3 regions of the Pantoea sp. X-Soil-MYKO-1785 genome follow, and region 1 is predicted to be linked to each of the others. Evidence: predicted binding sites of a transcription regulator. Region 1 holds the regulator's gene; each other region holds the start of a gene.
The links. The regulator sigma-54, encoded in region 1, starts transcription at its own class of promoters, with help from an activator protein. The targets are predictions, from matches to a motif close to GTTGGCACANNTTTCGCTNT.
Positions count from the first base shown of each region.

Region 1 (10,252 bases):
TAGAGGAACTGACCAATCAGGTCTTCCAGTACCATCGCCGACTTGGTGTCACGTAGCGTGTCGCCATCTTTCAGCATCGACGAACCCAGTTCAGGATCGTCGAAGCCTAAATTGAGCGCCAGAAATTGTTCCCCCAGCAGTCCCTGCGTGCGGATCGCCAGCGAACTGGTGTCTGAAATTTTGTTGGCGTACTGATCGCTGATGTCCATGGTGACACGCGGCAGCAGCGTTTTCGGTTCCAGCTCAATATCGGTTACCCGGCCAATCACCACGCCGCCAATTTTTACCGGTGAGCTGGCTTTCAGGCCGCCGATGTTGTCAAAGGTCGCGTAGAGCTTCCACGTCGGCTCGGTGCCCATCGACTTTAAATCGGCGACGCGCAGCGCAAGAAACAGCGCGGCCAGTAACGCCATAATCATGAAAATGCCAACCCAGATTTCGCTTTTTTTGCTTTGCATTGCATCAATTCCCAAACATCAGTGCTGTCAGCACAAAATCCAATCCGAGCACCGCCAGTGACGCGTGCACCACGGTGCGCGTCGTCGCGCGACTGATCCCTTCAGAGGTTGGAATCGCATCATAGCCGTTAAACAGCGCTATCCACGTTACGGTGATAGCAAACACCGCGCTTTTAATCAGGCAGTTAACGACATCGGTACGAAAATCAACCGCATTCTGCATCGCCGACCAGAAGAAACCAGGATCGATTCCTTTCCAGCTCACGCCGACCAGCGCCCCACCGGCGATCCCTACCGCGGTGAAAATCAGCGTCAGCAGCGGCATGCTGATAAAACCGGCCCAGAAACGCGGCGACACCACCCGCCGTAACGGGTCAACCGCCATCATCTCCATACTGGAGAGCTGTTCGGTGGCTTTCATCAGGCCGATTTCGGCGGTCAGTGCGGACCCTGCCCGTCCGGCGAACAGCAGCGCGGTCACCACTGGCCCCAGTTCACGCAGCAACGACAGCGCCACCAGCATGCCAAGACTGGTTTCCGCGCCGTAAGTGGTTAAGACCAGGTAACCCTGAAGGCCGAGCACCATGCCGATAAACAGACCGGAAACCACGATGATCAGCAGCGACAGCACGCCGACGCTATACAGTTGTTTAATCAGTAGCGGCGTGTGTCTGCGGAACGCTGGTTTGCCCACCAGCGCATGAAACAGCATTAACCCTGCGCGGCCAAAACTGGCGCACGTTTCAATTCCCTGACGTCCAAATGTCGCCAGCGCCTTCAACACCATCAGTTTAGTTACTCCCTGAGCCGGTTAAATCAGCGAGATAGTCGCCGGCAGGAAAACGGAATGGAACCGGACCATCCGCTTCTCCATCAATAAACTGGCGGACACGCGGATCGTTATTTTCTCGCAGTTCCGGCGTGGTGCCGTGTGCGATAATTTTCTGTCCGGCCACGATATAGGCGTAGTCCGCAATACTTAACACTTCCGGGACGTCGTGTGACACCACAATACAGGTCAGTCCCAGCGCGTGGTTAAGTTCATCAATCAGCTTAACCAGCACGCCCATGGTAATCGGGTCCTGTCCGACAAAAGGTTCGTCGAACATAATCAGTTCAGGCTCTAAGGCAATGGCACGCGCCAGCGCAACGCGTCGCGCCATACCGCCCGACAGCTCAGCTGGTTTCAGCTGAGCTGCGCCACGCAGACCGACCGCTTCCAGCTTCATTAACACCGTGCTGTGCAGTAACGGGGCCGGCAGGCGAGTGTGTTCACGCAGCGGCCAGGCGACATTTTCATACACCGTTAAATCGGTAAACAGCGCGCCTGACTGGAACAGCATGCTCATTTTTTTACGCGCCTCATACAACTTAGCGCGTGATAATGACGGGATGTTTTCGCCACGGAAAAAGATTTCGCCACGGGTCGGCTGAAGCTGACCCCCAATCAAGCGTAGCAGAGTGGTTTTACCGATCCCCGAAGGTCCCATTATCGCTGTCACTTTGCCTTTCGGTACGGTCAGCGAAATGTCATCGAAGATTTGGCGATCTCCGCGCGAAAAACTCACGCCACGAACCTCAACCAGATTCGTCTGCTGCTGGATCATTATTACCTCTTATAAGGATCGGGCGTAAACATGGGTTACGATGGTAGCCTGTTCGGTCCTGATTCACGATAGCTTTACAGAAACTTATCGCTAACATTTGGCGAAAACGGCCATTAAATTTACTTTTGCCTTTCAGACGGTCAAAATCAGCGCCTGTTATATCGCACAGAACCTGAAACCCGCCGGACAAGGCGTACCGGACTGGGGTTTTTACGCAAGGATTTTTCATGTTCGTAGCTTCTGCACTGCTGATTATCGGTTTGCTTTTACTGGCTTATGGTGCCGATCGTCTGGTGTTTAGCGCCTCGATACTCTGTCGATCGTTTGGTATTCCGCCCTTGATCATTGGCATGACCGTCGTCAGCATCGGCACCTCGCTGCCAGAGATGATTCTCTCCTTCTCCGCCGCGCAGCATGGCCAGATGGATCTTGCTGTCGGTACCGCGCTGGGCTCGAATATTACCAACATTTTACTGATCCTGGGTGCCGCTGCGTTAATGCACCCACTCAGCGTACACTCTAATCTGATCCGTCGTGAACTCCCTTTAATGCTGCTGGTGACGCTGCTCAGCGGTTTTATGCTGTTTGATAACCAGCTTAGCCGACTGGATGGTATTGGGTTGATCGTCATCGCCGCGATCTATCTGATGGTGGTGATCCGCATTGCACGTAAAGCGGAACGCGATAACAACGACACCCTGACCCGTGAACAGCTGGCGGAATTACCGCGCGAAGAGAGCGGCAATACGGTAGCGTTTCTCTGGCTGGCGGTCGCCCTGATTATCCTGCCAATGTCGACCCGGATGGTGATCGATAATGCCACGGTGTTTGCCGACTATTTTGGCGTCAGTGAACTGGTGATGGGCCTGACGCTGATTGCGGTCGGGACCAGCCTGCCCGAGCTGGCGACGGTGATCGCTGGCGCGCTGAAAGGCGAAGATGATATCGCGATCGGTAACCTGATCGGTGCCAACATTTATAATATTGCTATCGTACTCGGCCTGCCGGCGCTGATGCATCCTGGCAGCATCGATTACCACGCGTTCGCCCGTGATTACTGGGTGATGCTGGGCGTCAGCGTACTGTTCGCCCTGCTCTGCCTGTTACGTCGCCGACGCGTTGGCCGTACGGCAGGCGCACTTTTACTCTGTGGTTTCTTCGTCTGGGTGACGCTGCTGTGGGTACAGCCAGCGTTTATGGACGGCTAACAAGGACAGACTGATCATGTCATATCAGCAACCGGCAGTTTTTGATTTCCAGCGCGCAGGCAAAGCGGTATTGCGCATCGAGCGCGAAGGTCTGGAGCAGCTCGATCAGTACATTAACGACGATTTCGCCCGCGCCTGCGCCCGGATTTATGCCTGCCAGGGTAAAGTGGTGGTGATGGGGATGGGCAAGTCAGGCCACATCGGCAAAAAAATGGCGGCCACCTTTGCCAGCACCGGCACCCCCGCCTTTTTTGTTCATCCGGCGGAAGCCAGCCATGGCGATCTGGGCATGGTCAGCAACAATGATGTGGTGATTGCCATCTCCAACAGCGGCGAGTCGAATGAAATTCTCGCGCTGATTCCGGTGTTAAAGCGGCAGAATATCACCCTGATTTGCATGACCGGCCGGCCAGAAAGCGCAATGGCCCGGGCTGCCGATGTGCATCTGTGCGTCAGCGTCCCGCAGGAAGCGTGCCCGCTCGGTCTGGCCCCGACCAGCAGCACCACCGCCACGCTGGTCATGGGCGATGCGCTGGCCGTTTCGCTGCTGGAGGCGCGCGGCTTCACCGCTGAAGACTTCGCGCTCTCCCATCCCGGTGGTGCGCTGGGGCGTAAACTGTTGCTGCACGTGGCCGATATCATGCACAGCGGCGATGAACTGCCGCACGTCACGCGTGATGCATCGCTGCGTGATGCACTGCTGGAAATTACCCGCAAAAACCTCGGCTTGACGGTAATAGTCGACGATCTGATGAAGATTGAAGGCATCTTTACCGATGGTGACCTGCGCCGCATCTTCGATATGGGTATCGATTTCCAGCGCGCCACTATTGGTGAAGTGATGACGCCAGGCGGCATCCGCGTACGGCCAAACATGCTGGCGGTTGAAGCGCTCAACCTGATGCAAACCAAAAATATTACGTCGATCCTGGTCGCCGATGACGACCATCTGCTCGGTGTGGTACATATGCATGACATGCTGCGCGCTGGCGTAGTCTGAACAGGAAAAGACAATGCAACTGGCAACTCCCCCGATTGAAACCTGCTATGGCCCGGTCAGCGCCGGGGTAATGGACCGCGCCCGCCAGATTCGCCTGCTGATTTGCGACGTCGATGGCGTCATGTCCGACGGGGTGATCTACATGGGCAACAGTGGCGAAGAGCTGAAGGCGTTCAATGTGCGCGACGGCTACGGTATCCGCTGCCTGCTGACCTCAGATGTAGAAGTGGCTATTATTACCGGCCGTAATGCCCGCCTGATGGAAGATCGCTGTAAAACGCTCGGCATTCGTCATCTTTATCAGGGACAATCGGATAAGCTTTTGGCCTATGGCGAACTTCTGGATAAACTGTCTCTTTCCGATCACCAGGTCGCCTATATTGGCGACGACCTGATCGACTGGCCGGTGATGGCAAAAGTGGGGTTAAGCGTGGCGGTTGCGGATGCCCATCCGGTGCTGTTGCCGCGGGCGCACTACGTGACGCGCATTGCCGGCGGGCGCGGCGCGGTACGTGAAGTTTGCGACCTGATCTTAATGTCGCAGGATAAATTTGAGGATGCCAAAGGGCAATCAGTATGAGTAAAAGCAGGCGTTGGATGACGCTGATTCTGACCTTGATTGCACTGGTTTTAATCGGCTGGAATCTTACCAACCAGGATGAGGATACGCCGGTTGCCACCAATAATCAGGCACCGACCTATACCAGTGCGGATTCCCACACCGTGGTTTACAACCCGCAGGGTGCGCTGTCGTATAAACTGGTTTCCGATAAAGTGACCTACTTTTCGGATCAGGAACTGAGTTGGTTCGACAATCCGGTGATGACCACCTACGACGAAAATAAAGTGCCAACCTGGACACTCCGTGCGGACAAGGCAAAGCTCACCAAAGATCGTATGCTTTATCTGTATGGTCATGTTGAACTGAATACGCTGACGCAGGATTCCCAGCTTGACCGGGTCAAAACCGACAATGCGCAGGTTAACCTTGTCACTCAGGACGTTACCTCTGACGACCAGGTGACGCTGTATGGCCGCAGTTTTAACTCCACCGGCATGAAAATGCGCGGCAATTTACGGACAAAAAACGCCGAGTTAATCGAAAAGGTCAAAACTTCTTATGAAATTCAAAATGAACAAAAATAGCCTTAAGCTTTTACTCGCCAGCGTGCTGCTGGCGAGCAGCGTACCTGCGCTGGCCCTGACCGGTGACTCGGATAAGCCCGTCAATATTGACTCGCAGAACCAGGCGCTGGATCTGCAGGGCAATGTCGCGACCTTTACCGGCAACGTTATCGTCACTCAGGGTTCGATCAAAATCACCGCCGATAAAGTGGTGGTAACCCGTCCGGGCGGCGACAGCAAGAAAACCATCGTCGATGCGTACGGCAATCCTGCCACCTTTTACCAGATGCAGGACAGCGGCAAGCCGGTGCAGGGCCATGCGGCAAAACTGCACTATGAACTGGCTAACGACTTTGTTGAGCTGACCGGCAACGCCTTCATTGAGCAGCAGGACAGCAACATCAAGGGCGATCGCATTACCTATCTGGTGAAAGAGCAGAAAATGCAGGCGTACAGCCAGGGCCAGAATAAGCGCGTCACCACCGTGCTGGTGCCGTCGCAACTGCAGGATAAAGGTTCGTCCAACAGCGGAAAGAAGAGTAACTGATAGCTATGGCCACATTAATCGCAGAAAACCTGGCGAAGGCATATAAAGGCCGTCGCGTGGTAGAAGATGTCAGTCTGCAGGTAAAGTCCGGCGAGATTGTCGGCCTGCTGGGCCCCAACGGTGCCGGTAAAACCACCACCTTTTACATGGTGGTTGGCATTGTGCCGCGCGACGCTGGCCGCATTATTATTGATGATGAAGATATCAGTATCCTGCCGCTGCACGCCCGTGCGCGTCGCGGTATCGGCTATCTGCCGCAGGAGGCCTCAATTTTCCGTCGCCTCAGCGTCTACGATAACCTGATGGCAGTTCTGCAAATCCGTGACGACCTCACCGAAGAGCAGCGTCAGGATCGCGCCAACGAGCTGATGGAAGAGTTTCACATTGAGCACCTGCGCGACAGCATGGGTCAGGCGCTCTCCGGCGGTGAACGTCGCCGGGTCGAAATCGCCCGCGCGCTGGCGGCTAACCCCAAATTTATCCTGCTGGATGAACCGTTTGCGGGCGTTGACCCCATCTCGGTCATCGACATCAAGAAAATCATCGAACATTTGCGTGACAGCGGCCTTGGCGTGCTGATCACCGACCATAACGTGCGCGAAACCTTAGCGGTGTGCGAACGGGCGTATATCGTCAGTCAGGGCCACCTGATCGCGCACGGTACGCCGAATGAAATTCTGGCAGATGAGCAGGTTAAGCGGGTTTATTTGGGTGAAGAGTTCAGACTCTGATAAGGTGTCGTAAATACTGATGTTTACCTGGGAACTACCATCCTGTCTATGAAGCAAGGTTTGCAACTCAGGCTCAGCCAACAGCTGGCGATGACACCGCAGTTGCAGCAGGCGATTCGTCTGCTGCAACTCTCTACGCTTGAACTCCAGCAAGAGTTACAGCTGGCACTGGAAAGTAATCCGCTGCTTGAACAAACCGATCTGCATGATGAAATCGACTCTCGTGAGGCTCCCGAAGGCGAAGCGCTGGATACCCGTGAAGCGCTTGAGCAGAAAGAGATGCCTGACGAGCTGCCGCTGGACGCCACCTGGGATGAAATCTACACCGCTGGCACACCATCCGGTACCGGGACCGATTATCAGGATGATGAGTTACCGGTTTATCAGGGCGAAACAACCCAGTCGCTGCAGGATTACCTGATGTGGCAGGTTGAGCTGACGCCGTTTAGCGATACTGACCGCGCCATTGCCACCTCGATTGTTGATGCGATCGACGAAACCGGATACCTCACCGTTTCGCTTGACGAGATCCTCGACAGCATTGGCAACGATGAGCTTGAGGCCGATGAAGTGGAAGCGGTGCTGAAACGTATTCAGCGCTTTGATCCGATTGGCGTCGGTGCACGCGATCTGCGTGACTGTCTGCTGGTGCAGCTGTCGCAATATGCGCCCGAAACGCCAATGCTAACGGAAGCCCGGCTGATCGTCAGCGAACATCTGGACCTGCTGGCCAACCACGATTTTCGCAGCCTGATGCGGGTGACGCGCCTCAAAGAAGAGGTGCTGAAAGAGGCGATGACCTTAATTCAGTCGCTGGACCCGCGCCCGGGTCAGTCAATTAATACCGGCGAACCGGAATATGTGATTCCCGACGTACTGGTGCGTAAAGTCGGCAGCCGCTGGACGGTTGAGCTAAACGCTGACAGCGTTCCGCGCCTCAAGATCAATCAGCAGTATGCCGCCATGAGCGGGGCGACGCGTAACGACAGCGACAGCCAGTTCATTCGCAGCAATCTGCAGGAAGCGCGCTGGTTGATTAAAAGTCTGGAAAGCCGCAACGATACGCTGCTGAAAGTGACACGCTGTATTGTCGAGCAGCAGCAGGCTTTCTTTGAACAGGGCGAGGAGTTTATGCGGCCGATGGTGCTGGCCGATATCGCCCAGGCGGTTGAGATGCACGAATCGACCATTTCCCGCGTGACCACGCAAAAGTATCTGCACAGTCCGCGTGGTATTTTTGAACTGAAGTACTTTTTCTCCAGTCACGTGAATACCGAAGGTGGCGGCGAAGCCTCATCGACGGCCATCCGCGCGCTGGTGAAAAAATTAATCTCGGCGGAAAATCCAGCCAAACCCTTGAGCGACAGTAAACTTACCTCCATGTTATCTGATCAAGGGATCATGGTGGCACGTCGTACCGTCGCCAAATACCGCGAGTCTTTATCCATCCCGCCATCGAACCAGCGCAAACAGCTGGTTTGACAGAAATGAGAAGGAAGACCTATGCAGCTGAACCTTACCGGGCAAAATGTTGAAATCACCGCACCACTGCGCGATTTCGTCAGCGGTAAATTTGCCAAACTGGAACACTATTTCGAACATATCAATCAGGTTTATATTGTGCTGAAGGTGGAGAAGGTTACTCAGGTGGCTGACGCAACGCTGCACATAAACGGTGGCGAGCTGCACGCCACGTCCGAAGCGGAAGATATGTATGCGGCGATTGACGGGTTGATCGACAAGCTCACCCGTCAGCTGACCAAACACAAAGATAAACTGAAAAAACACTAACCTTCACGCTAGCTACGCGCGCCTGCCGCGCAGAGCCGACAGGATGGGGCGGATAATCCGCCCCGTTTTGTCATCTAAGCAAGCGCCATTTACCGCCAGCATCATGATACGCTGCGGGTAAATGGCCAGGTTAACTCGCAAGTGAAACGATAATGAACAACGATCTAACACTGGAATTGAGCACAGTGCTTTCGTCCGACTGCACCCGCAGCGGCGTACACTGCCAGAGCAAAAAACGCGCGCTGGAAATTATCAGCGAACTGGCCGCTAAGCAGCTCAACCTGCCGCACCAGACGCTTTTTGAAGCGATTCTCACCCGTGAACGCATGGGCAGTACCGGCATTGGCAATGGCATTGCCATTCCGCACGGTAAACTGGAAGAGGATACGCTACGTGCGGTCGGGGTGTTTATCAGCCTTGAACAGCCGATTGCGTTTGATGCCGTTGATAATCAGCCGGTCGATCTGTTGTTTGCTCTGCTGGTACCGGCTGACCAGTGCAAAACTCACCTGCACACCCTTTCACTGGTGGCGAAGCGTCTGGCGGATAAAACCGTCTGTCGTCGTCTGCGCGCCGCGCAAAGTGATGAAGAGCTCTATGCCATTATCACAGAAGGCCAGTCAGAGCAGTAAAGCGTCTTTACCGGCCACGTGCCGGTTTTAAAACGGGAGAGAAGGTCATGGTGCTGATGATCGTAAGCGGTCGGTCAGGCTCGGGAAAGTCAGTGGCGCTACGCGCACTGGAAGATATGGGTTTTTACTGCGTTGATAACCTGCCGGTGGTGCTGTTGCCGGAGCTGGCGAACTCGCTGGCGGAACGTAACATCTCGGCAGCGGTGAGCATTGACGTACGCAACATGCCTGAATCCCCTGAGATTTTTGAAACCGCGTTGAATAACCTGCCCGACTCATTTTCGCCCCAGCTGCTGTTTCTTGATGCCGATCGAAATACCCTGATTCGCCGCTACAGCGATACCCGCCGTCTGCATCCGCTCTCCAGTAAAAACTTGTCGCTGGAAAGTGCCATTGATGAAGAGAGTGATTTGCTGGAGCCGCTGCGTTCGCGCGCCGATCTGATCATTGATACCTCAGAAATGTCGGTTCACGAGCTGGCTGAGATGCTGCGTACCCGGCTGCTGGGCAAGCGTGAACGTGAGCTGACAATGGTGTTTGAGTCGTTTGGCTTCAAGCACGGCATCCCGATTGATGCCGATTATGTGTTTGATGTGCGCTTCCTGCCGAATCCGCACTGGGATCCTAAGCTGCGTCCAATGACCGGCCTCGATCGCCCGGTAGCTGCCTTTCTCGATCGCCATACTGAAGTGCACAACTTCATCTACCAGACCCGCAGTTATCTGGAACTGTGGTTGCCGATGCTGGAAACCAACAACCGCAGTTATCTCACTGTCGCTATCGGCTGTACCGGCGGGAAACATCGTTCGGTCTACATTGCAGAGCAGCTGGCGGACTACTTCCGTTCACGCGGCAAGAATGTACAGTCACGCCACCGTACGTTGGAAAAGCGTAAATCATGACCGTTAAGCAAACTGTCGAAATCAAAAATAAACTGGGTATGCATGCCCGACCGGCAATGAAGCTGTTTGAACTGGTACAGAGCTTTGACGCCGAAGTGCTGCTGCGCAATGAAGCCGGCACCGAAGCCGAAGCCAGCAGCGTGATTGCGCTGTTGATGCTCGATTCAGCCCAGGGCGGCCACATTGAAATAGAAGCCAGCGGACCGGAAGAGATCCCGGCGCTGGCCGCGGTCATTGAGCTGTTTGAAGCG
Region 1 covers NZ_AP036000.1:419,009-429,260, reverse strand. Annotated here, with positions in the region: gene mlaD (outer membrane lipid asymmetry maintenance protein MlaD) at 1-458, opposite strand, end outside; gene mlaE (lipid asymmetry maintenance ABC transporter permease subunit MlaE) at 463-1,245, opposite strand; gene mlaF (phospholipid ABC transporter ATP-binding protein MlaF) at 1,250-2,065, opposite strand; gene AC6I8D_RS01905 (calcium/sodium antiporter) at 2,293-3,273, shown strand; gene kdsD (arabinose-5-phosphate isomerase KdsD) at 3,290-4,273, shown strand; gene kdsC (3-deoxy-manno-octulosonate-8-phosphatase KdsC) at 4,287-4,853, shown strand; gene lptC (LPS export ABC transporter periplasmic protein LptC) at 4,850-5,419, shown strand; gene lptA (lipopolysaccharide ABC transporter substrate-binding protein LptA) at 5,394-5,945, shown strand; gene lptB (LPS export ABC transporter ATP-binding protein) at 5,951-6,676, shown strand; gene rpoN (RNA polymerase factor sigma-54) at 6,725-8,158, shown strand; gene hpf (ribosome hibernation promoting factor) at 8,180-8,467, shown strand; gene ptsN (PTS IIA-like nitrogen regulatory protein PtsN) at 8,620-9,099, shown strand; gene rapZ (RNase adapter RapZ) at 9,147-10,001, shown strand; gene npr (PTS phosphocarrier protein NPr) at 9,998-10,252, shown strand, end outside.

Region 2 (10,252 bases), 3.3 Mb from region 1:
ACCGACCTCACCCTTATCAGGGGTGCGCTCTAACCACCTGAGCTACAAGCCTGTAGAGGTTTTTTCTGCTCGTTACTTTTTATCAGACAATCTGTGTGGACACTTCGCGGGAAGGTATCTTCAGGTAAGGAGGTGATCCAACCGCAGGTTCCCCTACGGTTACCTTGTTACGACTTCACCCCAGTCATGAATCACAAAGTGGTAAGCGCCCTCCCGAAGGTTAAGCTACCTACTTCTTTTGCAACCCACTCCCATGGTGTGACGGGCGGTGTGTACAAGGCCCGGGAACGTATTCACCGTGGCATTCTGATCCACGATTACTAGCGATTCCGACTTCACGGAGTCGAGTTGCAGACTCCGATCCGGACTACGACGCACTTTGTGAGGTCCGCTTGCTCTCGCGAGGTCGCTTCTCTTTGTATGCGCCATTGTAGCACGTGTGTAGCCCTACTCGTAAGGGCCATGATGACTTGACGTCATCCCCACCTTCCTCCGGTTTATCACCGGCAGTCTCCTTTGAGTTCCCGACCGAATCGCTGGCAACAAAGGATAAGGGTTGCGCTCGTTGCGGGACTTAACCCAACATTTCACAACACGAGCTGACGACAGCCATGCAGCACCTGTCTCAGCGTTCCCGAAGGCACCAAGGCATCTCTGCCAAGTTCGCTGGATGTCAAGAGTAGGTAAGGTTCTTCGCGTTGCATCGAATTAAACCACATGCTCCACCGCTTGTGCGGGCCCCCGTCAATTCATTTGAGTTTTAACCTTGCGGCCGTACTCCCCAGGCGGTCGACTTAACGCGTTAGCTCCGGAAGCCACTCCTCAAGGGAACAACCTCCAAGTCGACATCGTTTACGGCGTGGACTACCAGGGTATCTAATCCTGTTTGCTCCCCACGCTTTCGCACCTGAGCGTCAGTCTTCGTCCAGGGGGCCGCCTTCGCCACCGGTATTCCTCCAGATCTCTACGCATTTCACCGCTACACCTGGAATTCTACCCCCCTCTACGAGACTCAAGCCTGCCAGTTTCAAATGCAGTTCCCAGGTTAAGCCCGGGGATTTCACATCTGACTTAACAGACCGCCTGCGTGCGCTTTACGCCCAGTAATTCCGATTAACGCTTGCACCCTCCGTATTACCGCGGCTGCTGGCACGGAGTTAGCCGGTGCTTCTTCTGCGGGTAACGTCAATCGACGCGGTTATTAACCGCATCGCCTTCCTCCCCGCTGAAAGTACTTTACAACCCGAAGGCCTTCTTCATACACGCGGCATGGCTGCATCAGGCTTGCGCCCATTGTGCAATATTCCCCACTGCTGCCTCCCGTAGGAGTCTGGACCGTGTCTCAGTTCCAGTGTGGCTGGTCATCCTCTCAGACCAGCTAGGGATCGTCGCCTAGGTGGGCCATTACCCCGCCTACTAGCTAATCCCATCTGGGTTCATCCGATAGTGAGAGGCCCGAAGGTCCCCCTCTTTGGTCTTGCGACGTTATGCGGTATTAGCCACCGTTTCCAGTGGTTATCCCCCTCTATCGGGCAGATCCCCAGACATTACTCACCCGTCCGCCACTCGTCACCCAAGAGCAAGCTCTCTGTGCTACCGTCCGACTTGCATGTGTTAGGCCTGCCGCCAGCGTTCAATCTGAGCCATGATCAAACTCTTCAATTTAAGTTTGATTTGCTTAAACAAGTTAAGCGGTGCTCATCTGTAAAACGTCATAATGAATTTCATTATGTGTTCACTCGTGAGACTTGATATTTTTTACGTCCGGAGACGCTGATATCAATCCTGCGAGTGCCCACACAGATTGTCTGATAAATTGTTAAAGAGCAGTGCGAACAGCGGGTTAACCGTCTGTCGCGAGGTGGCGTATATTACGCTTTCCTCCTTCAGAGTCAACTTTTTTTTCAGAAGTTTTTCTCCGGCGGCGCAGTCTCCTGTGCCTTTCAACCCGGCGGCCGGTAAGCCGTTGTTCCGTGTCGATGGAGGCGCATTATAGGGATCCCGCTTCAGAGCACAACCCTTTTTTTGGATCTTTTTTCTGAATGGTTATAAATGATCCAGATTGGTGAGATCGCCAGCGATCCGAGCCAGAATAGGCTTGTCAGCTGCCTGAAATCACATCAGGCTGCCATCAATTCAGCATAAAGGAGAACATGATGACTTCCGCCCTTCGCCCGTATAAAGATCTTTTCCCGCAAACCGGCCAGCGCGTTATGGTCGATCCAAGTAGTGTCGTCGTCGGTGACGTCATTATGGAAGATGACGTCAGTATCTGGCCACTGGTCGTGATTCGCGGCGACGTGAACCAGGTTCGCATTGGCGCCCGTAGCAATATTCAGGATGGCAGCGTACTGCATGTCACGCATACGTCGGCGTCAAACCCGCAAGGCTTTCCGCTTATTATTGGTCAGGAGGTCACGGTAGGACATAAAGCGATGCTGCACGGCTGCACTATTGGCGATCGTGTACTGATCGGCATGGGGTCAATCCTGCTGGATGGGGTAATAGTAGAAGAAGAGGTGATGATTGGTGCCGGAAGCCTGGTGCCGCCGGGTAAACGACTGGAGAGCGGCTACCTATACCTCGGCAGTCCGGTCAGGCAGGTCCGTCCGCTTAACGAGCAGGAAAAAGAAGGGTTACGCTACTCGGCCAGCAACTATGTCAGCTGGAAAAATGATTACCCTGGTGCAGATAACCAGACCCAGCCCTGATTATCGACCTCGTCCTGACGGATAGCCGCTTCGGCTTCCTCTTCCAGATCCCAGCGATGGTGCTGAAACAGCATCATCGCTTCTCCCTCACCAAAGCGGGATTTTAATGGCCCGATGCCGATGGCACAGGTCAGCCGCATGCCGTTTACCAGCACCGGAAAACAGATGGCCTGACGTGCTGCGTCATAGTGCTCATCATCGGGAAACTGGATTGCCTGATTCATGACCGCATGGCCTGCTTCAGCTGCGCAATCACCGGGGTAATTTCTGGCATCACGCCGTGCCATAGATGAAAGGCATGTGCTGCCTGGCCCACCAGCATCCCCAATCCATCCGCCAGATAGCGTGCGCCCTGCGCCTGGCACCACTGCAGGAAAGGCGTCAGCCCGCGTTGGTAGAACATGTCATAACAGCGCAAATCAGCATGAATAAGTGTCACAGGCAGAGGCGGCGTTTTGCCGTCTACGCCGCTTGATGTTGCATTGATCACCAGATCAAAGGATTTGTCTGCCAGCTGCTCAAAGCCACAAGCATAAATTGCGCCGTTTTGCCGGAACAGGTCTGCCAGCTCTTCGGCCCGGGTAAAGGTACGGTTGACGATCGTAATTGTGGCCCCGGCTGACAGCAGCGGCAGGATCACACCGCGAGCTGCGCCGCCTGCCCCCACCAGCAACACTTTATCACCGGGTTTGATCATCGCCAGCCGCTGAAGATCACTCAACAGGCCAATGCCATCGGTGTTATCACCAAAGATCTGACCATCGCTGAGTTTCTTCACGGTATTTACCGCACCCGAACGGGCAGCACGCTCGCTGAGCTGATCGGCAAGCTCCCACGCCTGCTGTTTGAAAGGAAGAGTGACATTCGCACCTTGCCCTCCCTGTTCAAAAAATGCGGTCAGCGCCTGCGGAAATCCCTCTACCGGCGCGCAGATCCGACCATAACGATGCTCTATCCCGGTCTGTTCTGCAAAAGCCTGATGAATTAACGGCGACTTGCTGTGGTTGATGGGATTACCGAAAACGGCGAATTGGTCCATGAGTTAGCCTTGACGTATAAGTTCGCCGCTGATGACATCGCGGATTTCTGAGGGGTTCTGCCGTCCACCCGTTTTGCCCGATAAGACTGGGAACTCATCGCCAAACTGACGCTTCACCTCTTCGACCGTGCGGCATGGAGGCTGGCCCGAAAGATTGGCACTGGTTGAAACCAGCGGTTTACCAAACGAGCGGCAAAGCGCCTGCACATCGGGATGATCGCTGACGCGAATAGCCAGCGAATCGAACTGTCCGGTTAACCAGCGTGGCGTCTGCGGTGGAACTGGCACCACAAAGGTCACCGGGCCCGGCCAACTGGCGAACATCCGTTCACGCTGAATCACCGAAAGTTCGCGATCGGAAATATAGGGTTCGAGCTGCGAATAATCCGCAGCAATAAGGATCAGCCCCTTTTCGACCGGACGCTGTTTCAGCGCCAGCAATGCCATAACGGCAGACTCGCTGTCAGGATCGCAACCCAGCCCAAACACCGCTTCAGTCGGATAGGCAATAACCGCCTGACGGTTCAGTTGATTCACACAATGCTCAAGTGAGCCGGCGAGATGATGATTATCCATAATGTCTTAGTTCTCTTCAGCGATGGCTTTGCCACAACTCTTACTGGCACAAAAGCGTTTAACGCCCTGCGCCGTCTTCTTTTCTACTAATAGTGGAAACTGGCAATAGGGACAGGTGCCAGCCACGGGCGTCAGGTTCACCGCAAACTGACAAGCCGGATAACGATCGCAGGAATGAAACGTTTTGCCGTAGCGTGAACGTCGCTGCACTAATTTACCTTGCTGACATTGCGGACACGCCAGCGTAGTTTCATCCGGTTTGTCGATGGTTTCGGTATAGCCGCATTCCGGATAGTGGCTGCAGCCGATAAACATGCCAAAGCGCCCCTGACGTAATACTTTATCCGCGCCGCAGTCCGGGCAGGCGTGTCCTTCCAGCACTTTGACCACGTGTCCGTCCGCCTGGCTTTTCAGGGGCCGAATATAGTCACATGCAGGATAGTTTGCGCAGCCCAAAAACGGGCCGTGTTTGCCGGAGCGTATAACCAGTTCTGCCCCGCAAGCGGGGCAGGGATCCTGTTTACGCACGGTGAAGAGTGCAGCTTTACTCATAACGATAAATGCATGAAAGGAAATTTAATGCAGCATACCTTCATTGACGTCGAATAGCAGTTCTTCCATTTGCTGATACGCGTTTTCACATCCAGGGATGTTAAACAACACCATCAGCACCACCCATTTGAGATCCTCTAAGTCAAACTCAGGGGTATCAAGCGCCATGACTCGTTCGATAACCATTTCGCGCGTTTCCAGACTCAGCACCTGGATTTGTTCCAGGAAAAGCAGGAAACCACGGCTTTCAGCATCTAAACGGTTGCTCTCTTCATCGGTATAGATGCGCATAGAGAGCGGATCATTTGCCAGCAAAATTGGCGCAACCAGCCCTTCCTGATAGTCGGCCAACCTTTCTAACCAGTTCAACGCGCTGTAAATATCTTCACGATGAAACCCGGCATCCGTCAAGTCATCTGTCAATCTGTCCTGATCAACACCCATTTCTGCTTCGTTGTGGATATATGTCTCAAACAAGTACATGAGTACGTCGAACATGGCATGCCCTCCTTAATCGGACATAGCCGCCGGGTACAGCTGCGATCCATCCTGCTAACTCCAGTTCCAGCAACTGAGCTGAGATAACTGGCACAGGTTGGCCGGCACGTTCAGCGACAACGTCAACAGGTGTAACATCATCACCTACGTTAGCCAACACATCAGCAAATGGCAATGGAGCAACGTCACTGACATCAGAATAAATTTGGTCTGAGTGTGTAAGCGGTAACCAGTTCAGCGCACTCGCCAGATCCTCCAAAATATTATTCGGATGAGCCACCAGCAGCGCCCCCTGTTGAATCAGCCAGTTAACGCCCTCACTCAGCGGATTACCTAATGCGCCAGGCAGTGCGTAGACATTCCGGTTCTGTTCCAGTGCATAACGGGCAGTTACCAGTGAACCGCTCTTCAGCGACGCTTCAACCACCAGCACGCCCAGGCTTAAACCGCTGATAATACGATTACGACGCGGAAAGTTGTGTGGATGGGGAATAGTGGTCAGTGGAAACTCTGAGATAAGCGCGCCGCCCTGCTCAACAATCTCGCCGGCCAGACGCAGATGACTCTTCGGGTAGAGGTGCTGAAGGCCACTGCCTAATACCGCCACCGTTTTACCTCCCACGTTGAGGGCAGCCTGATGCGCCACACCGTCAATACCGCGTGCCAGCCCGCTGGTAATGGTGAGGCCGCTCAGCGCCAGTTGCTGGGTAAACCAGTCGCACCAGTAACGGCCAGAGTGTGACCCGTTACGGCTGCCTACTACGGCCAGCTGAGGATGATTCAGTACACCAGGATCGCCCTGAATATACAGCACCGGAGGAAAACGTGCGGTTTCTGTTAACCGGGCAGGATAACCGGTATCGAGGGCAGTGATCAGATGATGATGGTGGCTGCTTACCAGCCAGTTGCGGACCTCATCCACCCGCTTTTCGGGCAGCGCATGGTACTGCTGGCGTTGCGCGGCATCCAGCCCGGCCAGCGTAAGATTGCCACCTGCGGCGTCCAGATGAGTAGCCATTTCAACCCAGCGTCTGCCGGTCATTCCACTGACCGTAGCCAGCCGTACATAGCGCGCTATTTTGTCCATTTCTGACTCCCTGATCCCGCTGGCTTCCTGCCGCAGAATGCTGTCAATCAGCCCTCAAAAAGTCTACAATATGAGGTAGTAATCTTTTCATAACCGAATACAGATCTGGATATTTATGTCAGTTTTGCAGGTATTACATTTCCCTGACGAGCGCCTCCGCAAAATCGCAGCGCCCGTCAAAGAGGTTAACGCGGACGTTCAGCGTATCGTTGATGATATGTTCGAGACCATGTACGCCGAAGAAGGTATCGGTCTGGCCGCTACTCAGGTGGACATCCACCAGCGCATCATCGTTATCGATGTATCTGAGAGTCGTGAAGAGCGTTTAGTATTGATCAACCCGGAACTGCTGGAAAAAAGCGGCGAAACCGGTATCGAAGAGGGTTGTCTCTCTATCCCTGAACAGCGTGCTTTTGTGCCGCGCGCGGAACGGGTAAAAGTTCGCGCACTGGATCGTGACGGTAACAGTTTTGAACTGGAAGCCAGCGATCTGCTGGCCATTTGCATCCAGCATGAGATCGATCATCTGGAGGGCAAGCTGTTTATTGATTACCTGTCGCCTTTAAAACGCCAGCGAATCAAAACCAGGTTAGAGAAGCTGGCGCGCCAGAACGCGCAGGCTTCCTGAGCATCGAAGAAGGGATAAACGTGTCTGCCCCGCTAAAAATTATCTTTGCCGGCACACCTGACTTTGCAGCGCGTCATCTTGACGCGCTGCTTGCTTCTGAGCATCAGGTAGTTGGCGTATTCACCCAGCCCGACCGTCCCGCCGGTCGCGGTAACAAGTTAACGCCCGGCCCGGTTAAAACGCTGGCGCTGGCACACGATATTCCGGTTTATCAGCCTAAGTCGCTGCGACCTGAAGAGAACCAGCAGCTGGTCGCCGATTTACAGGCCGATGTGATGGTTGTGGTGGCATACGGGCTGATTTTACCGAAAGCGGTGCTCGATATGCCGCGTCTCGGCTGTATCAATGTGCATGGTTCCCTGCTGCCGCGCTGGCGTGGCGCAGCGCCGATTCAGCGTGCGCTCTGGGCGGGTGACAGCGAAACCGGTATCACCATCATGCAGATGGATGTGGGCTTAGATACCGGTGATATGCTGCATAAACTGACCTGCCCGATCACCGCTCAGGATACCAGCGCGACACTGTACGACAAGCTGGCGCAGCTGGGGCCGCAGGGCTTGCTTGATACGCTGAGCTTACTCGCCAGCCAGCAGGCGGTGCCCGAAAAGCAGGATGATTCACTCGCTAATTACGCTGAGAAGCTGAGTAAAGAAGAGGCACGTCTGGACTGGATGCTATCGGCCGAACAGCTCGAACGCTGTATCCGGGCATTTAACCCCTGGCCGATGAGCTTCTTCACGGTTGATGACCAGCCGGTTAAAGTCTGGCAGGCCAGCGTATTGCCCCACAGCGATCATCAGCCCGGTGAAATCATCCGAGCTGATAAGCATGGCATCCAGGTGGCTACCGCTCAGGGTGTGCTTAATCTGTTGCAGTTGCAGCCCGCCGGTAAAAAACCGATGTTGGCTCAGGATCTTCTCAACTCGCGCCGGGAATGGTTTGAAGCTGGAACCCTTCTGGACTGACTCTCTGGCCCGGTCATGCGCCGGGCTTTTTGTTTGATGACAAAACCCTATGAATAAATCAACTAACCTGCGTAGCCTCTGCGCTCAGCTCATTGAACGCGTTGTCGATAAGGGCGAATCGCTCAATACGGCATTACCGGCGGCGCAGAAAAAACTCTCTGATAAAGACAGCGCGTTAGTGCAGGAGATCTGCTTTGGCGTATTGCGTACGCTGCCGCAGCTTGAAGCCTTAATCGGCAAGCTGATGGAGCGTCCACTTACCGGTAAACAACGTGTTCTGCATTACCTGATTATGGTCGGCCTTTATCAGCTGGAATATACCCGCGTTCCTGCTCATGCGGCACTGGCTGAAACGGTTGCCGGTGCTGAGGTCCTGAAACGGACCAGCCTGAAAGGGTTGCTGAACGGCGTTTTGCGTCAGTATCAGCGTCAGAGAGAAGAGTTGCTTGCCAGTATTCAGGAGGGTCCGCAACGCTATCTGCACCCGGGCTGGCTGTTAAAGCGATTACAGCACGCCTGGCCGGAGCAGTGGCAGCAGATCGTAGAAGCAAACAACCTGCGACCGCCGATGTGGTTGCGCGTCAACCGTCAGCATCACCACCGTGACGGATGGCTGGCGATGCTGACCGACAGCGGTAAGCTTGCGCACCCCGCAGCAGATGCACCGGATGCGCTGCGTCTTGAATCACCGGCGCCGGTCGGCCAGTTACCCGGCTTCGATCAGGGCTGGGTGACCGTTCAGGATTTATCAGCCCAGCGCTGTGCGTTGCTGCTGGAGCCGCAGAATGGCGAGCAGATCCTTGATCTTTGCGCCGCGCCAGGCGGCAAAACAACCCACATTCTGGAGGTGGCTCCTGAGGCTCAGGTACTGGCGGTGGATGTGGATGCGCAGCGCCTTAAACGCGTAGATGAAAATCTTCAGCGTCTGGGAATGAAAGCTGAAGTGAAACAGGGTGATGGACGTACCCCACAGCTGTGGTGCGGCGAACGTCAGTTTGATCGTATTCTGCTGGATGCGCCCTGCTCAGCAACCGGCGTCATTCGTCGTCATCCGGATATTAAATGGCTGCGTCGCGATCGCGACATCGCTGAACTGGCGAGGCTGCAAAGCGAAATTCTGGATGCGGTCTGGCCACATCTCAAACCTGGCGGCACCCTGCTCTACGCCACCTGTTCGATCCTGCCGGAAGAGAATCATCAGCAAATTGAAGCCTTTTTACAGCGTCAGTCCAATGCTGAAGCGCAGCCGCTGCGGGATGCGCCAGCCAGTGGCTGGCAGGTCTTTCCGGAGGCTGAAGGCGGAGATGGTTTCTTCTACGCTAAGCTGATAAAAAAAACCGGATGCTAATTGATATGAGCGTTGATGAGCGATGAAAATAATCATTCTGGGTGCAGGACAGGTCGGCGGGACGCTGGCAGAAAACCTGGTCGGTGAAAACAACGATATCACCGTGGTCGATACCGACGCAGCGCGCTTACGTCATCTGCAGGACAAGTTCGATCTGCGCGTGGTACAGGGTCATGGTTCGCATCCGCGGATACTGCGTGAAGCGGGTGCGGAAGATGCCGACATGTTGGTCGCCGTGACTAATTCCGATGAAACCAATATGATCGCCTGCCAGATCGCCTATTCGCTTTTCAATACGCCTAATCGTATCGCCCGGATCCGCGCAGCAGACTATCTGCGCGATGCGGATAAACTGTTTATTCCTGAAGCGGTCCCTATTGATCACCTGATCTCACCCGAACAGTTAGTGATCGATAATATTTACCGACTGATCCAGTATCCCGGTGCGTTACAGGTGGTGAATTTTGCCGAAGGCAAAGTCAGCCTGGCAGTGGTGAAAGCCTATTATGGCGGGCCGCTGGTCGGTAATCCGCTCTCTATCCTGCGTGAGCACATGCCGCACATCGATACGCGCGTAGCCGCCATTTTTCGTCAGGATCGCCCCATCCGTCCGCAAGGCTCAACCATTGTTGAAGCGGGCGACGAAGTGTTTTTCATCGCCGCCAGCCAAAACATTCGGGCAGTGATGAGCGAAATGCAGCGACTGGAGAAACCGTACAAACGCATTATGCTGGTGGGCGGCGGCAATATTGGTTTTGGTCTGGCGCAGCGGCTGGAGAAAAATTACAGCGTTAAGCTGATTGAACGTAATCCACAGCGCGCCGCAGAACTGGCAGAACATCTGCAGG
Region 2 covers NZ_AP036000.1:3,765,057-3,775,308, forward strand. Annotated here, with positions in the region: tRNA gene AC6I8D_RS17800 (tRNA-Ile) at 1-52, opposite strand, end outside; rRNA gene AC6I8D_RS17805 (16S ribosomal RNA) at 126-1,665, opposite strand; gene AC6I8D_RS17810 (gamma carbonic anhydrase family protein) at 2,157-2,711, shown strand; gene AC6I8D_RS17815 (DUF1488 family protein) at 2,678-2,935, opposite strand; gene aroE (shikimate dehydrogenase) at 2,932-3,750, opposite strand; gene tsaC (L-threonylcarbamoyladenylate synthase type 1 TsaC) at 3,754-4,326, opposite strand; gene AC6I8D_RS17830 (DNA topoisomerase family protein) at 4,333-4,878, opposite strand; gene smg (DUF494 family protein Smg) at 4,903-5,376, opposite strand; gene dprA (DNA-protecting protein DprA) at 5,348-6,463, opposite strand; gene def (peptide deformylase) at 6,579-7,091, shown strand; gene fmt (methionyl-tRNA formyltransferase) at 7,112-8,056, shown strand; gene rsmB (16S rRNA (cytosine(967)-C(5))-methyltransferase RsmB) at 8,106-9,404, shown strand; gene trkA (Trk system potassium transporter TrkA) at 9,427-10,252, shown strand, end outside.
Region 2: the regulator sigma-54 is predicted to act here: its motif matches at 1,861-1,880, upstream of AC6I8D_RS17810 (gamma carbonic anhydrase family protein).

Region 3 (10,252 bases), 3.7 Mb from region 1:
CTCCAGACACCTAACACGCGGTTAAAATCGATATCAATGATCACATTGCCCAAATCAAAAATGTACAACATGGTGCGCCTCCTTCGGTTCCCTGGAGTATTCACTCTAGCGGCAAAAGTGCAGGCTGAACAGCTAACCGCAGAGAGAAAAACGGAAACGCTGACCGGCGCGTAACGCCCTGACAGGCGACACCATTTATCGCTGGCCTGGTGGCCAGCGACAGGAATAGCAGGCAAAAAAAAGCCCCGATAACGGGGCTTTTCATCAATTAAAGGCGCAGATTATGCGTCTTTAGGACCACGTGAAGCACGTTTACGGTCGTTTTCAGTCAGGTGACGTTTACGAATACGTACGGACTGTGGCGTAACTTCTACCAGTTCGTCATCATCGATGAACTCGATCGCCTGCTCCAGCGTCATCTTGATTGGCGGCACCAGAGTGGTCGCTTCATCCGTACCAGAAGCACGCATGTTGGTCAGCTTCTTACCGGTCAGACAGTTGACTGTCAGGTCGTTAGAACGGCTGTGAATACCGATGATCTGGCCTTCATATACTTCCGCACCGTGACCCAGGAACAGCTTACCGCGGTCCTGCAGACCGAACAGCGCAAACGCAACTGCTTTACCCTGACCATTAGAGATCAGTACGCCGTTCTGACGCTGGCCCACTTCGCCCGGACGAATATCGTCGTAGTGGCTGAAGGTGGAGTACAGCAGACCGGTACCTGAAGTCATAGTCATGAATTCGTTACGGAAGCCGATCAGGCCACGGCTTGGGATCACGTAGTCGAGACGTACGCGGCCTTTACCATCCGGATCCATGTTTTTCAGATCGCCCTTACGCTCACCCATGGCTTGCATGACTGAACCCTGGTTGTTCTCTTCGATATCCAGCGTTACGTTCTCGAATGGCTCTTGTTTACGGCCATCGATTTCGCGGAAGATAACTTTCGGACGGGATACCGCCAGTTCGAAACCTTCACGACGCATGTTTTCGATCAGAACAGACAGGTGCAGCTCACCACGACCTGATACGCGGAACGCGTCAGCATCTTCGGTTTCTTCAACACGCAGCGCCACGTTGTGAACCAGTTCTTTGTTCAGACGCTCAAGGATCTGACGTGAAGTCACGTACTTACCTTCTTTACCGCAGAACGGTGAGGTGTTGACGTTAAAGAACATGGTTACCGTTGGCTCATCCACGCTCAGCGCTGGCAGCGCCTGAACATTTTGTGGATCGCAAATGGTGTCAGAGATATTCAGCTCGCCCAGACCGGTGATGGCGATGATGTCGCCCGCTTCAGCCAGGTCGCTGTCGATACGCTCCAGACCCAGGTGAGTCAGCACTTTACCGACTTTACCGTTACGGGTTTTGCCTTCGCTATCGATAATGGTGACCTGCTGGTTAGGCTTCACTTTACCGCGCTTGATACGGCCGATACCGATAACACCCAGGTAGTTGTTGTAGTCCAGCTGCGAGATTTGCATCTGCAGTGGCGCTTCAGCTTCAACCTGTGGTGGAGAAACGTGGTCAACAATCGCCTGATACAGCGGGGTCATATCGTCCGCCATATCGGTGTGCTCCAGACCTGCAATACCATTCAGCGCCGAGGCGAAAATGATAGGGAAGTCGAGCTGCTCGTCGGTCGCGTCGAGGTTAACGAACAGGTCAAATACCTGATCCACAACCCAGTCCGGACGCGCGCCAGGACGGTCAACTTTATTGATAACCACGATCGGCTTCAGACCATGCGCGAACGCTTTTTTGGTCACGAAGCGAGTTTGCGGCATAGGGCCATCCATCGCATCTACAACCAGCAGCACCGAGTCCACCATGGACATGACGCGCTCAACTTCACCACCGAAGTCGGCGTGTCCTGGGGTATCAACGATGTTGATACGGTAGTCATTCCACTTAATGGCGGTGTTTTTTGCGAGGATGGTAATCCCACGCTCTTTCTCCAAATCATTGGAGTCCATCACGCGCTCGGTTGCTTCGGTACGGGCATCAAAAGTACCGGATTGTTGCAGCAGTTTGTCAACCAGGGTGGTCTTTCCATGGTCAACGTGCGCGATGATGGCGATGTTACGCAAATTTTCGATCACAGCTTTGCCTCAGGCATTAGAAATAGCGCGCTATTGTACACGGATTAAGCGGAAGACTGAACACGATCACACTTTTCACTGAAAGTTTATTGCATTGCCGCAAATTTGCCCTGTTCCCGGTGCAGAAAATGCACTAAGTTGGGCTATTGCACCACTTTGGTGCCTGACGAACGCACAAAAGCACCACGATGGTGCACGAAGACTATCGTGGTGCAGCGCCCGCAGGACAAAAAGGTGCATCACAGGGCGATTTAACCGCCACGGATAAAGTTGGCACAGAATTCGCTTTATCTCTTTTAAGCGCAAACGCCAGTCAGACGACGGTTGAAGAGCGTGCCGGAATAGCCAGGTCAGGGATGGCAGTAGTCAGAAACGCATTCCCGGCAACGACGTTCCCTCACCATGTAGACAATGACCATTTCCAGGAGAGTTGAGTATGTCCGCTGAACACGTTCTCTCGATGATGAACGAGCATGAAGTTAAGTTTGTTGACCTGCGTTTTACCGACACCAAAGGTAAAGAACAGCACGTTACTATCCCTGCTCACCAGGTTAACGCTGACTTCTTCGAAGAAGGCAAAATGTTCGATGGCTCCTCCATCGGTGGCTGGAAAGGCATTAACGAATCAGACATGGTGCTGATGCCTGACGCTACCACGGCGGTCATGGATCCTTTCTTTGAAGATTCTACGCTGATCATCCGTTGTGACATTCTCGAGCCAGGCACCATGCAGGGCTACGATCGTGACCCACGCTCAATTGCCAAGCGCGCTGAAGATTTCCTGCGTTCTTCCGGCATCGCTGACACCGTGCTGTTTGGGCCAGAGCCTGAATTCTTCCTGTTCGATGACATCCGTTTCGGTTCATCGACTTCCGGTTCACACGTTGCTATCGACGATATCGAAGCAGCCTGGAACACCGGCAAAGAGTACGAAGGCGGTAACAAAGGTCACCGTCCAGGTCTGAAAGGCGGCTACTTCCCGGTGCCACCGGTCGACTCATCACAGGACATCCGTTCTGCCATGTGTCTGACTATGGAGCAGATGGGTCTGGTGGTTGAAGCGCATCACCACGAAGTGGCGACTGCGGGTCAGAACGAAGTGGCAACCCGCTTCAACACCATGACCAAGAAAGCCGATGAAATTCAGATCTACAAATATGTCGTGCACAACGTGGCTCACGCCTATGGCAAAACGGCAACCTTTATGCCGAAGCCAATGTTTGGCGACAACGGTTCAGGTATGCACTGCCATATGTCACTGTCTAAAGGTGGCCAGAACCTGTTCTCCGGTGACAAATACGGCGGCCTGTCTGAAATGGCGCTGTTCTACATCGGCGGTATCATCAAGCACGCTAAAGCGATCAACGCCCTGGCGAACCCGACGACCAACTCCTACAAGCGTCTGGTCCCGGGTTACGAAGCCCCGGTTATGCTGGCGTACTCTGCCCGTAACCGTTCAGCCTCAATCCGTATCCCGGTAGTTGCCAGCCCGAAAGCACGTCGTATTGAAGCGCGCTTCCCGGACCCAGCGGCTAACCCATACCTGGCATTCACCGCGCTGCTGATGGCTGGCCTCGACGGCATCATCAACAAGATCCATCCTGGCGATGCGATGGATAAAAACCTGTATGACCTGCCACCGGAAGAAGAAGCTGAGATTCCAAAAGTTGCTGGCTCGCTGGAAGAAGCGCTGAACGCCCTGAACGAAGATCGCGAGTTCCTGACTCGTGGCGGCGTGTTCACCGACGAAACCATCGATGCTTACATCGAACTGCGTAAAGCAGAACTGGACCGCGTCCGCATGACGCCACATCCGGTAGAGTTCGAGCTTTACTACAGCGTTTAATTGGTCAGACGTTTTTGTTGCCGTGGAAACTTTCAGCCCATCTTCGGATGGGCTTTTTTCTCCGCGAATTCACCGTTCATTCGCCTTTATTTCGGCTTAAAGACTAAAATGCACTAATTTTGTGCAGAGGAACGCTGTATGGCAACTGGCTCTCTGCCCGATGCGGGGCAGATTCTCAACGCGTTAATCAACAGTATTTTGTTGGTGGATAACGACCTGGTTATTCACTATGCCAATCCGGCGGCGCAGCAATTACTGGCGCAAAGCTCACGTAAATTGTTTGGCACGCCGTTACCGGAGCTGACCGGCTACTTTTCGCTGAATATTGAGGTGATGCGCGAGAGTCTTGAGGCTGGCCAGGGATTTACCGACAGTGAAGTCACGCTGGTGGTCGATGGACGCGCGCACATCATGTCGCTGACCGCGCAGCGTTTGCCCGATGGCTTACTTTTGCTGGAAATGGCGCCGATGGATAATCAGCGTCGTCTCAGTCAGGAACAGTTGCAGCACGCCCAGCAGGTGGCCGCACGCGATTTGGTTCGCGGACTGGCGCACGAAATCAAAAATCCGCTGGGTGGATTACGCGGGGCCGCGCAATTGTTGTCACGCGCCCTGCCCGATCCGTCGCTAAATGAATATACCAAAGTGATTATTGAACAGGCGGACCGGTTAAGAAATCTGGTTGATCGCCTGTTAGGGCCGCAGCAGCCCGGCATGCATATCACCCAAAGCATCCATCAGGTGGCCGAGCGCGTGGTGAATCTGGTGTCGATGGAGTTGCCGGATAACGTCTCTCTGGTGCGTGATTACGATCCCAGCCTGCCGGAACTGCCGCACGATCCCGATCAGATTGAACAGGTGCTACTCAACGTCGTCCGTAATGCGCTGCAGGCGTTAGGCGACGACGGCGGCACCATTATTATTCGCACCCGTACTGCGTTCCAGCTCACGCTGCACGGCACGCGTTACCGTCTGGTGGCGCGGATTGATATTGAAGATGATGGCCCCGGCATTCCCGCCCAGCTGCAGGATACGCTGTTTTATCCGATGGTCAGCGGCCGTGAAGGCGGAACCGGTTTAGGCCTTTCCATCGCCCGTAGCCTGATTGATCAACATTCAGGAAAAATAGAATTTAACAGTTGGCCGGGACATACCGAATTTTCGGTTTACCTGCCCATTCGCCAGTGAGGTTTCTATGCAACGAGGGATAGTCTGGATCGTCGATGACGATAGCTCCATCCGCTGGGTGCTTGAACGCGCGCTCACTGGAGCCGGTTTAAGCTGTGCCACGTTTGACAGCGCAAAAGAGGTGCTGGATGCCCTCTCGACCAAAACCCCGGACGTTTTATTATCAGATATCCGCATGCCCGGTATGGACGGTCTGGCGCTGCTGAAGCAGATTAAACAGCGCCACCCGATGCTCCCGGTCATCATAATGACGGCCCACTCCGATCTGGATGCTGCGGTCAGCGCCTACCAGCAAGGGGCGTTCGATTACCTGCCTAAACCGTTTGATATTGATGAGGCGGTTGCGCTGGTAGAGCGTGCCATCAGTCACTATCAGGAGCAGCAGCAGCCACGTAATCAGCCGGTGAGCGGGCCGACCACCGATATCATCGGTGAAGCCCCGGCCATGCAGGACGTATTCCGCATTATTGGCCGCCTGTCGCGATCGTCGATTAGCGTGCTGATCAACGGCGAATCCGGTACCGGTAAAGAGCTGGTGGCACACGCGCTGCATCGCCACAGCCCACGGACCAAAGCGCCGTTTATCGCGCTGAATATGGCCGCCATCCCGAAAGATCTGATTGAGTCAGAACTGTTCGGTCATGAAAAAGGGGCATTTACCGGCGCTAACCAGATTCGTCAGGGCCGCTTTGAGCAGGCAGATGGCGGCACACTGTTTTTAGATGAGATCGGCGACATGCCGCTTGATGTGCAGACTCGTCTGCTGCGCGTGCTGGCCGACGGACAGTTTTATCGCGTTGGCGGCTATGCGCCGGTCAAAGTCGACGTGCGTATCATCGCTGCAACCCACCAGAATCTGGAGCTGCGGGTACAGGAAGGCAAGTTCCGTGAGGATCTGTTTCATCGCCTGAATGTGATCCGGGTACACCTGCCGCCGCTGCGTGAGCGCCGGGAAGATATTCCGCGGCTGGCACGTTACTTCCTGCAGGTTGCCGCACGTGAACTGGGGGTAGAGGCGAAGATCCTGCATCCGGAAACCGAAGCCGCGCTGACCCGCCTGCACTGGTCAGGTAACGTGCGTCAGCTGGAGAATACCTGTCGCTGGCTGACCGTGATGGCGGCGGGCCAGGAAGTGTTGATTCAGGATCTGCCTGCCGAACTGTTTGAATCCAGCACGCCGGAAAATCCGGTACAGTCGCTGCCGGACAGCTGGGCAACGCTGCTGGCTCAGTGGGCCGACCGCGCGCTGCGCTCCGGTCATCAGAATCTGCTGTCAGAAGCGCAACCAGAGATGGAGCGCACGCTGCTCACAACCGCCCTGCGCCATACTCAGGGTCATAAGCAGGAAGCAGCCCGGTTGCTGGGTTGGGGACGCAATACCCTGACGCGCAAACTGAAAGAACTGGGGATGGAATAAACATCCTGATGCGGGCTGGGGAGTCTCAGCCCGTGTTCAGATCACCCGCGAAAACTGCTGCTGACGCGCTTTCTGACGCAGGTAGCGATCAAAACACATGCAGATATTGCGGATCAGCAAGCGTCCCACTCCCGTCACCTGCAAGCCCGTCGCCGTTTGCACCACCAGCCCATCCGCCACTAACGGTTTCAGCAGCGCCAGGTCTTCGGCGAAGTAGTCGGCAAATCGGATGCCCCACTGGGTTTCAACCGCCGCAAAGTCGAGCGAGAAGTTGCAGATCAGGGTCTTAATCACCTCACGACGCAGACAGTCATCATCGGTTAACGCCACACCGCGCCACAGGCCGTTGCCCTGCTGCTCCACGCTGCTGTACCAGCTATTGAGCACTTTCTGATTCTGGGCATAGCTGTCACCAATCATGCTGATGGCAGAGACGCCAAGCCCGAGTAAATCGCTGTCGCCCTGCGTGGTGTAGCCCTGAAAGTTACGATGCAGCTCTCCTTCGCGCTGGGCAATGGCCAGTTCATCCTGCGGCTTCGCAAAATGATCCATGCCAATGAACTGGTAACCCTGCTGCGTCAGAGTGGCGATGGTCTGCTGCAGAATATCCAGTTTTTGCTGTGCCGACGGCAGTTCGTCATCTTTGATTTTACGCTGGGCAGCGAACAGCGCGGGCAGATGCGCATAGTTGAATACGCTCAGCCGGTCGGGATTCAGCGCCAGCACCCGCTCCAGCGTGAAGGCGAAGCTGGCCGGCGTCTGGAGCGGCAAACCGTAGATCAGATCGATGCTGGTTGAGCTGAAACCCTGCTCGCGCGCCCGTGCCATCAGTCCGAAGATGACCGCTTCATCCTGTACCCGATTGACCCGCTGCTGCACCGCTTTGTTAAAGTCCTGCACACCCATGCTAAGACGATTGAATCCCAGCGCGCGCAGGTGATCGATGACATCCAGCTCAATTTCGCGTGGATCAACCTCGATCGACATTTCGGCATCGTCCGCCACCGTAAAATGTTGCTTCAGTAATGCTACCAGCCGGCTAATCTGCGCCTTATCGAGAAAGGTTGGTGTGCCGCCGCCCCAGTGCAGTTGCCGCACCTGCCGCTGACGGAACAGTGGCGCGCGCTGAATAATCTCCTGCTCAAGCACATCCAGGTAGCGGTCGGCTTTATGCCGCTGACGTGTGACTATTTTATTGCAGCCACAGAAGTAGCAAAGACGATGACAGAAAGGAATATGGACGTAGAGCGACAGGGGACGTTCAGGATAGCGCGCTACCGCACGCAGGAAGTCAGGCTCTCCATACTGCTCGCTGAACTCCAGCGCAGTAGGATAAGAGGTATAACGCGGCCCGGCGTAATTGTATTTCTCAATCAGCGCCTGGTCCCAATCAATCTGCAGCGATGGCATGCTCACTCCTTCCGGTGACGTCGTCTAAGAGAAGGTCGCGATGAAGAAGGGATGAAAGGTGAGCGGGAAGAAACCCGACGTAAACGTTGCTTCAGGCGCGACAGGCGACGTAGTTTAAACAATAACCACAGCAGATAACATGTCGTCAGCAGTGCGAAGATTGATCCAGGCCAAAACATTGTCGTTTACCTGAGAGGGGCGGCATGCGGAAACCGCATGCCGATCAAATTGGCTTAGTTGCCTTTCAGCAGACGGTACATATCTTCTTCCGCCTGCTCGTCATCGCCGTCATCCATGGCGATGCCCAACTGCTCCATCAGTTCATCGATGCGATCGAGTGCCGCGTCCAGCCAGCCCTGGTCTTCTGCCGACAGCGTTTCACCATTTTCCAGCCGATCCAGCAGTGCATCCAGACGTTCGTCATTTTCCAGCTTCGCCAGCTCTTCTTCCGGCGTCAGGCGTGCTTTTTTCTCAGCCGCAGGTTTTGCCACGCTTTTCTTCGCCTTAGCCGGCGCAGTCTGGCTATCGGCGATCAGCGCGACCGGTTTTTTGCTACCGATACGCGGATCTTTAGCCTTACTGCTCTGGCCGCCGCCGTTGTTGTCCGACGCAGTCGGATTTGCACGGCTGCCTGACGCATGGCCGCGATGCTTTTTATCACGTTTACGATCGCGTGCTTCGTTATTAATATCTTCACGCGATTTGCGTTTGGCTTTGACGGCAGGTTTGCCGTGCGCAGCTCGTGCAGGTTGCTTCATAGTGTTCGGTCCCGGCTTTTTTATTCAGTATAGAATTGCGGCGAAATCTAGCAGAAAGTAGCCAAAGAAAAAAGGCGACAGCTCAAGCTGTCGCCTTATTTCATACCTTCATACGAAGGAATCATGTTTTAAATCCTTTTCGGCTCGTAACATCCCGGTCAATCCCGCGCCTGCTCAACACCTGAGCTTTTCCTTATCCCTGTCTGGTCCGCAATCCCTGACCATTTCCACTCCACCGCTCTTTGCCTTCCTGACATCCCTGAACGCATCTTCCTGATGTATGCTGCCGTGCACTGCACACTAATGTAGACCAACTGGTAAAACCCTCAAGTAAGCGGCAAGGTTAGTTGCTGAAAAAAAAGACTAAATATGCTTAATCAAATGAATAATAATGATTTTTATTTTTAGTAATTAAAGTAAATAACGACATAACGGGCAACGTCTATGGCAAATCTCTTACAAAAAAGTTGACTGCCAAGCGGTTGAGCACTTTCGCGCCATAACGCGTATAATCGGCGCCATTGCCTTAATGCGTTTTCTGGAGTGTCACTTTGTCTGAACTGAATTATCACGTAACCCATTTTGTCCTGAGCGCGCCGGATATTCGCCATCTTCCCGCCGATACCGGAATTGAAGTTGCCTTTGCTGGCCGCTCCAACGCCGGGAAATCCAGCGCATTGAACACCTTAACCAACCAGAAAAGTCTGGCGCGTACCAGTAAAACGCCGGGCCGCACCCAGTTGATTAACTTGTTTGAAGTCACAGAAGGGAAACGGCTGGTCGACCTGCCGGGTTACGGCTATGCCGAAGTGCCGGAAGAGATGAAGCTGAAATGGCAACGTGCATTAGGTGAATATCTGCAAAAACGACAGGCGCTGAAGGGTCTGGTAGTGCTGATGGATATTCGTCATCCGCTTAAGGACCTGGATCAGCAGATGATTCAGTGGGCAGTGGAAAGCAGTATTCCGGTGCTGTTGCTCCTGACCAAGGCCGATAAGCTCGCGTCGGGCGCGCGTAAAGCGCAGCTGACTATGGTGCGAGAAGCGTCACTGGCGTTTATGGGTGATGTACAGGTCGAACTGTTTTCGTCGCTGAAGAAGATTGGCGTGGACAAAGTACGGCAGAAACTCGATGGCTGGTTCACCAACCTTGAGCCCGCCCGCGACGATCAGGACGCGGAAGAGTAAGCCGCGCCAGCGCGTTCTGTCCGCTGAGGGTGTAAAAAGCCCAATAAAAAACGCCCCAGTCACAGAATGACTGGGGCGGCTAAATTCAGCCAAATCCGATTACGTGAAGTAAAAGGTCTGAAAGATAGAACATCTTACCTCTGTACCCTACGCCTCGAACTTTACCTGATTTTTTCTGAGCTACAAAGGCTTTTTTGTCGCTTACTTACATCAAATAAGTCTTTTTTTACCATGTACGTCACAAAAATGGCGTTGCGATGTAGTTTAATGACAAAAAAAGTGCTTAGCCGATAAGCAGTTAGTGATTTTCTTGAGACCGCGGCGTCACTGCCAGTGGCTGA
Region 3 covers NZ_AP036000.1:4,153,677-4,163,928, forward strand. Annotated here, with positions in the region: gene yihX (glucose-1-phosphatase) at 1-71, opposite strand, end outside; gene typA (ribosome-dependent GTPase TypA) at 282-2,105, opposite strand; gene glnA (glutamate--ammonia ligase) at 2,542-3,951, shown strand; gene glnL (nitrogen regulation protein NR(II)) at 4,090-5,139, shown strand; gene glnG (nitrogen regulation protein NR(I)) at 5,147-6,556, shown strand; gene hemN (oxygen-independent coproporphyrinogen III oxidase) at 6,593-7,966, opposite strand; gene yihI (Der GTPase-activating protein YihI) at 8,200-8,724, opposite strand; gene yihA (ribosome biogenesis GTP-binding protein YihA/YsxC) at 9,276-9,911, shown strand; gene spfP (small protein SpfP) at 9,997-10,044, opposite strand.
Region 3: the regulator sigma-54 is predicted to act here: its motif matches at 2,375-2,394, upstream of glnA (glutamate--ammonia ligase).